DNA from 3 places in the Parageobacillus caldoxylosilyticus genome. Region 3 is predicted to be linked to each of the others. Evidence: a T-box and tRNA genes for the amino acid it is inferred to sense, from the RefSeq annotation. Region 3 holds a T-box; the other regions hold tRNA genes.
The links. A T-box is a leader RNA that pairs with one kind of tRNA and senses whether it is charged. The one in region 3 lies ahead of leuS (leucine--tRNA ligase), so its partner is inferred to be a tRNA-Leu.

Region 1 (2,240 bases), 1.2 Mb from region 3:
TAGCTCAGCTGGGAGAGCACTTGCCTTACAAGCAAGGGGTCGGCGGTTCGATCCCGTCATCCTCCACCACGGTTGTATATAGAAACATCAAGCGATGCCTCGACATATTGAATATCCATGAATCATCTGCCATAGGAAATACAGCAAGGTTTACATAAATTTGTTTATATAACTGATTCGGCTCGGTAGCTCAGTCGGTAGAGACAAGCATAAGCATCGATGGATTCGCTCCGAGTTGCCTCGACGCATCCAGCATCTCCGAAGTTGCTGGTAGAGGAAGAGGCAGAAGAATTCCTATTTATATGTTGAAATTGTAAAATTAGGGCTCGGTAGCTCAGTCGGTAGAGCAAAGGACTGAAAATCCTTGTGTCGGCGGTTCGATTCCGTCCCGAGCCACCACCTACTTCTTCTCATGTGCCGGCTTATCTCAATTGGTAGAGACGAGCCTAAGCTTCTGTGAATTTGCTTCGAGTTGTCCCGACGCATCCACTTCTATGAATAAACTGGCAGGGGAAGGGATACAAAAAACTAAGAGTATATGTCAACTGCTTATGCCGGCTTAGCTCAATTGGTAGAGCAACTGACTTGTAATCAGTAGGTTGCGGGTTCAAGTCCTGCAGCCGGCACTGCTACAACAATGCGCGACCCATTAACTCAGCAGGGAAGCGACGAGCTAAACATCCATGAATTCGCTCCAAAGTTGCCTCGACGCATCTAACATCATTGAATAAGCTAGAAGAGGAAGGGACAACGAAAATACGGAGTGTTTTGATTCATCGCACGAGCCATTAGCTCAGTAGGTAGAGCATCTGACTTTTAATCAGAGGGTCGGAGGTTCGAGTCCTCCATGGCTCACCACCTTGCGGGTGTGGCGGAATTGGCAGACGCACCAGACTTAGGATCTGGCGCCTCACGGCGTGGGGGTTCAAGTCCCTCCACCCGCATGCATAAGTGTACGCGGAAGTAGTTCAGTGGTAGAACACCACCTTGCCAAGGTGGGGGTCGCGGGTTCGAACCCCGTCTTCCGCTCCACCATTCGCCGGGGTGGCGGAATTGGCAGACGCACAGGACTTAAAATCCTGGGGTAGGTAACTACCGTGCCGGTTCGAGTCCGGCCCTCGGCACGTGCGCTCGTAGCTCAATTGGATAGAGCATCTGACTACGGATCAGAAGGTTAGGGGTTCGAATCCTCTCGAGCGCGCCATAGCGGGAAGTAGCTCAGCTTGGTAGAGCACATGGTTTGGGACCATGGGGTCGCAGGTTCGAATCCTGTCTTCCCGATTTTGGTCATATGGGGCCTTAGCTCAGCTGGGAGAGCGCCTGCTTTGCACGCAGGAGGTCATCGGTTCGATCCCGATAGGCTCCACCATCTGGTTTAAATGATTTGTAATTCATGGCGGCGTAGCTCAGCTGGCTAGAGCGTACGGTTCATACCCGTGAGGTCGGGGGTTCGATCCCCTCCGCCGCCATTGTAATGGACCTTTAGCTCAGCTGGTTAGAGCAGACGGCTCATAACCGTCCGGTCGTAGGTTCGAGTCCTACAAGGTCCACCATATTTTCAATTTGCTGGAGGAGTACCCAAGTCTGGCTGAAGGGGTCGGTCTTGAAAACCGAGAGGCGCCGCAAGGCGCGCGGGGGTTCGAATCCCTCCTCCTCCGCCATAGAGTTTGTCAATTATTCCTTTTTATCGTCGCGGGGTGGAGCAGTCCGGTAGCTCGTCGGGCTCATAACCCGAAGGTCGCAGGTTCAAATCCTGCCCCCGCAATCTGTATAGGTCCCGTAGTGTAGTGGTTAACATGCCTGCCTGTCACGCAGGAGATCGCGGGTTCGAGTCCCGTCGGGACCGCCATTCCTAAAAATTAAGCAACGAAATAATTGAAGTATAGACAAATTCCCTATGTCGGTGGTTTAGCTCAATTGGTAGAGACGAGCCTAAGCTTCTGTGAATTTGCTTCGAGTTGTCCCGACGCATCCAACATCATTGAATGGGCTAGAAGAGGAAGGGACACAAAAACTAATCATGTATGTCATACTTCTCGTGCCGGCTTAGCTCAATTGGTAGAGCAACTGACTTGTAATCAGTAGGTTGCGGGTTCAAGTCCTGCAGCCGGCACCAGACTAGATTGTGGCGACTATGGCGAAGTGGTTAACGCACCAGATTGTGGCTCTGGCATGCGTGGGTTCGATTCCCACTAGTCGCCCCATGCTATGCGGGTGTAGTTTAGTGGTAAAACCTCAGC
Region 2 (2,240 bases), 950 kb from region 3:
CTGGTGTTCCTCCACATCTCTACGCATTTCACCGCTACACGTGGAATTCCGCTCTCCTCTTCTGCACTCAAGTCCCCCAGTTTCCAATGGCCCTCCACGGTTGAGCCGTGGGCTTTCACATCAGACTTAAGGGACCGCCTGCGCGCGCTTTACGCCCAATAATTCCGGACAACGCTCGCCCCCTACGTATTACCGCGGCTGCTGGCACGTAGTTAGCCGGGGCTTTCTCGTTAGGTACCGTCACCGTACCGCCCTATTCGAACGGTACTTCTTCTTCCCTAACAACAGAGCTTTACGATCCGAAGACCTTCTTCGCTCACGCGGCGTCGCTCCGTCAGACTTTCGTCCATTGCGGAAGATTCCCTACTGCTGCCTCCCGTAGGAGTCTGGGCCGTGTCTCAGTCCCAGTGTGGCCGGTCACCCTCTCAGGCCGGCTACGCATCGTCGCCTTGGTGAGCCGTTACCTCACCAACTAGCTAATGCGCCGCGGGCCCATCCGTAAGTGACAGCCGAAGCCGCCTTTCAACCAAAGACCATGCGGTCTTTGGTGTTATCCGGTATTAGCTCCGGTTTCCCGGAGTTATCCCGGTCTTACGGGTAGGTTACCCACGTGTTACTCACCCGTCCGCCGCTAACCGAACAAGAGCAAGCTCCTGCTCGGTCCGCTCGACTTGCATGTATTAGGCACGCCGCCAGCGTTCGTCCTGAGCCAGGATCAAACTCTCCATAGAAAGTTGATTGGCTTGTTTTCAGCTTCAGCACCGACACCGTAAGGCGTTGCGGCGCTTCAGCTTTTCGCATTGTCCAGCTCCGGCTCGCAACGCCTTGCGGAAAATAACCTTCCTCCGTCGACATGCAAGCATGTCTCGTCGGAAGAACATTTTCCTTCCGGCGTTAAACGCTCGCCTTCGCTTTTCTATGTGGACGCTTCGTTTTGTTCAGTTTTCAAGGAACATTTTCAGATTAATGAAGTCAAGTATTAATTTAGTTTATTATAATGGAGCGGGTGATGGGAATCGAACCCACGACATCAGCTTGGAAGGCTGAGGTTTTACCACTAAACTACACCCGCATATTTTTATTAAACAAGTCGGGAAGACAGGATTCGAACCTGCGACCCCATGGTCCCAAACCATGTGCTCTACCAAGCTGAGCTACTTCCCGCTATGGCGCGCTCGAGAGGATTCGAACCCCTAACCTTCTGATCCGTAGTCAGATGCTCTATCCAATTGAGCTACGAGCGCGCGATATTAAGACAACAAATTTTACTATAACACAATAAATTGTTAAATGCAAATGTTTTTTGTTATGCGGTCGAGAGGACTTGAACCTCCACGGGGTTGCCCCCACTAGGCCCTCAACCTAGCGCGTCTGCCATTCCGCCACGACCGCATATTCAACTGGTGCGGGTGGAGGGACTTGAACCCCCACGCCGTGAGGCGCCAGATCCTAAGTCTGGTGCGTCTGCCAATTCCGCCACACCCGCAAGGTGGTGAGCCATGGAGGACTCGAACCTCCGACCCTCTGATTAAAAGTCAGATGCTCTACCTACTGAGCTAATGGCTCATGGCTGGGCCAGCTGGATTCGAACCAGCGCATCACGGAGTCAAAGTCCGTTGCCTTACCGCTTGGCTATGGCCCAATGATTCATGTAATGGCGGTCCCGACGGGACTCGAACCCGCGATCTCCTGCGTGACAGGCAGGCGTGTTAACCACTACACTACGGGACCATCATGAAGGTTGGGGTTTCACAACCCCAACACATCTTATAAAAGTGACCCGTACGGGATTCGAACCCGTGTTACCGCCGTGAAAGGGCGGTGTCTTAACCACTTGACCAACGGGCCACGATATATATCAAAGTGGCGGAGAAGGCGGGATTTGAACCCGCGCGCCGTAAAGACACGACCTAACGGTTTAGCAAACCGTCCCCTTCAGCCACTTGGGTACTTCTCCAAAGGCTCCGCAAGTAGGATTCGAACCTACGACCTACCGGTTAACAGCCGGTTGCTCTACCGCTGAGCTATTGCGGAATAATGAATCCTAACAACAGACAGCTTTTCGGTATGCTTGCTGCCTCTTCCTCTGCTAGCCGTCTCCAAGAAGCTAGATGCGTCGAGGCAACTCGGAGTGGATTCATTGATGTATTCCTCGTCGCTGAGCTATTGCGGAATAATTAATTTTTAAATGATCTGTTGTGTGCAACCGACATTCTTTATTATATTTAGGTAACTTAGCG
Region 3 (2,240 bases):
AAAGTTCCATGAGGATTACGCAACCATTCGCCGCGAATGGATCATGAATAACTATATGTATCGCGAAAACGGCATCTATGAGCTGAATCCGCGGGAAATGTGGCATAAAATAGATGGATGACACCGTTACGTGAGGATATGAACGGCATATAAGCTCCATTTTCCCCACTTGCAATAAACCGACAAATTTTTTAAAATATTATACACGAACAATATTGGTAAATAACGGTGAAGAGGAGTAGTAGTGAACCAAACGGACGGCAGAGAGTTGACGGTCGGTGCGAGTCAACCGAAGTTTGTTCACGAACTCGCCTCGGAGTTGCGGGCATGAGCGGCTTTCGCCTCGTAATGTCCGCCGTGAATCTGCGTTAATGATGAGAGTGGGCATGCAGTTTTGCATGCTAAGAAGGGTGGTACCGCGGGAATGGCACCTCTCGTCCCTTTTGGGCTGAGAGGTTTTTTTATTTTCGCTTTTGTTAACAATGTTTACTAGAAAAAAGATAGGAGGTGTAGACCTGGTTACTAAAATCGCTGTCGTGTACTAACCGATGGAAGGAATGGTGCACGACAGGAGCCGTCGCTAACAGCGATCCACGGGATGTCTTTCACAGCAGGTGAGACATGAGGGATTCCCTTCCTGATGGAACTCGGTGAGAATCCGAGCGGCAAGCAGTTTTGCTGGTTCCATCGCGATGTGTCGATTTTTATAGATTTTAGTAACCAGGAAAGGCAATGAGCTTCAACCATCGAGAAATAGAGAAAAAATGGCAGGATTATTGGGAAAAAAATAAAACGTTTAAAACGGTCGATGACGATGACAAGCCGAAATTTTACGTGCTAGATATGTTCCCGTATCCGTCAGGAGCAGGGCTGCACGTCGGCCATCCGGAAGGCTACACCGCCACTGATATTTTGGCGCGCATGAAGCGGATGCAAGGCTATAACGTGCTTCATCCGATGGGATGGGACGCGTTCGGCTTGCCGGCGGAGCAATATGCGCTTGATACCGGAAACGATCCGGCGGAGTTTACCGAAAAAAACATTAATACGTTCCGACGCCAAATTAAATCGCTAGGGTTTTCGTACGACTGGGACCGGGAAATCAACACGACCGATCCGAATTACTATAAATGGACGCAATGGATTTTCTTAAAGCTGTATGAGAAAGGGCTCGCTTATATGGATGAAGTCCCGGTCAACTGGTGCCCGGCGTTAGGCACGGTGCTTGCCAATGAAGAAGTTATTAACGGCAGAAGCGAACGCGGCGGCCACCCGGTGATCCGCAAGCCGATGCGGCAATGGATGCTCCGCATTACCGCCTACGCGGACCGTTTACTCGAAGACTTGGAAGAGTTAGATTGGCCGGAAAGCATTAAAGAAATGCAGCGCAACTGGATTGGCCGCTCAGAAGGCGCGGAAATCCGGTTTGAAGTCGATGGCCATGAAGAAACGTTCACCGTCTTTACCACTCGTCCAGATACGCTATTTGGTGCGACGTATACTGTATTAGCTCCAGAGCATCCGCTTGTTGAAAAAATTACGACTCCAGAGCAAAAAGCGGCAGTGGAAGCGTATTTAGATGCGATTAAAAGCAAGAGCGACCTTGAGCGCACTGATTTGGCGAAAGAAAAAACGGGAGTATTCACCGGCGCATATGCGATTCACCCAGTCACTGGCGAGAAGCTGCCAATTTGGATTGCCGATTATGTGCTGATGAGCTACGGCACTGGTGCAATTATGGCCGTGCCAGCACACGATGAGCGCGACTATGAATTTGCGAAAAAATTTAATTTGCCAATCAAAGAAGTTGTCGCCGGCGGCGATATTGCGAAAGAAGCATATACGGGCGACGGAGAGCATATTAACTCTGATTTCTTAAACGGTCTAAACAAAGAAGAAGCGATCAAGAAAATGATTGAATGGCTAGAAGCCAATGGAAAAGGACAAAAGAAAGTTTCATACCGTCTCCGCGACTGGCTGTTCAGCCGCCAGCGCTACTGGGGCGAGCCGATCCCGATCATTCATTGGGAAGATGGAACGATGACGCCGGTGCCGGAAGAAGAGCTGCCATTAAAGCTGCCAAAAACCGATCAAATTAAACCGTCCGGTACAGGAGAATCACCGCTTGCCAATATCAAGGAATGGGTGAACGTCGTCGATCCGAAAACAGGCAAAAAAGGGCGCCGCGAAACGAACACGATGCCGCAATGGGCAGGAAGCTGCTGGTATTATTTGCGTTA

Region 1: it has a tRNA-Leu gene. The T-box ahead of leuS (leucine--tRNA ligase) is inferred to sense a tRNA for this amino acid. The anticodon was not compared.
Region 2: it has a tRNA-Leu gene. The T-box ahead of leuS (leucine--tRNA ligase) is inferred to sense a tRNA for this amino acid. The anticodon was not compared.

The regions. Positions count from the first base shown of each region.
Region 1 is NZ_CP040553.1:1,187,294-1,189,533, reverse strand. Features, by position in the region: tRNA gene BV455_RS06145 (tRNA-Val) at 1-69, shown strand, start outside; tRNA gene BV455_RS06140 (tRNA-Phe) at 324-399, shown strand; tRNA gene BV455_RS06135 (tRNA-Thr) at 554-626, shown strand; tRNA gene BV455_RS06130 (tRNA-Lys) at 783-858, shown strand; tRNA gene BV455_RS06125 (tRNA-Leu) at 863-944, shown strand; tRNA gene BV455_RS06120 (tRNA-Gly) at 958-1,032, shown strand; tRNA gene BV455_RS06115 (tRNA-Leu) at 1,039-1,124, shown strand; tRNA gene BV455_RS06110 (tRNA-Arg) at 1,128-1,204, shown strand; tRNA gene BV455_RS06105 (tRNA-Pro) at 1,208-1,281, shown strand; tRNA gene BV455_RS06100 (tRNA-Ala) at 1,294-1,369, shown strand; tRNA gene BV455_RS06095 (tRNA-Met) at 1,396-1,469, shown strand; tRNA gene BV455_RS06090 (tRNA-Ile) at 1,477-1,553, shown strand; tRNA gene BV455_RS06085 (tRNA-Ser) at 1,569-1,661, shown strand; tRNA gene BV455_RS06080 (tRNA-Met) at 1,692-1,765, shown strand; tRNA gene BV455_RS06075 (tRNA-Asp) at 1,774-1,849, shown strand; tRNA gene BV455_RS06070 (tRNA-Thr) at 2,041-2,116, shown strand; tRNA gene BV455_RS06065 (tRNA-His) at 2,129-2,204, shown strand; tRNA gene BV455_RS06060 (tRNA-Gly) at 2,211-2,240, shown strand, end outside.
Region 2 is NZ_CP040553.1:1,467,572-1,469,811, forward strand. Features, by position in the region: rRNA gene BV455_RS07405 (16S ribosomal RNA) at 1-731, opposite strand, end outside; tRNA gene BV455_RS07410 (tRNA-Gly) at 999-1,072, opposite strand; tRNA gene BV455_RS07415 (tRNA-Pro) at 1,091-1,164, opposite strand; tRNA gene BV455_RS07420 (tRNA-Arg) at 1,168-1,244, opposite strand; tRNA gene BV455_RS07425 (tRNA-Leu) at 1,310-1,392, opposite strand; tRNA gene BV455_RS07430 (tRNA-Leu) at 1,402-1,486, opposite strand; tRNA gene BV455_RS07435 (tRNA-Lys) at 1,491-1,566, opposite strand; tRNA gene BV455_RS07440 (tRNA-Gln) at 1,568-1,642, opposite strand; tRNA gene BV455_RS07445 (tRNA-Asp) at 1,656-1,731, opposite strand; tRNA gene BV455_RS07450 (tRNA-Glu) at 1,777-1,848, opposite strand; tRNA gene BV455_RS07455 (tRNA-Ser) at 1,865-1,957, opposite strand; tRNA gene BV455_RS07460 (tRNA-Asn) at 1,963-2,034, opposite strand.
Region 3 is NZ_CP040553.1:2,413,599-2,415,838, forward strand. Features, by position in the region: gene BV455_RS12320 (DUF2087 domain-containing protein) at 1-121, shown strand, start outside; T-box leader at 220-445, shown strand; gene leuS (leucine--tRNA ligase) at 733-2,240, shown strand, end outside.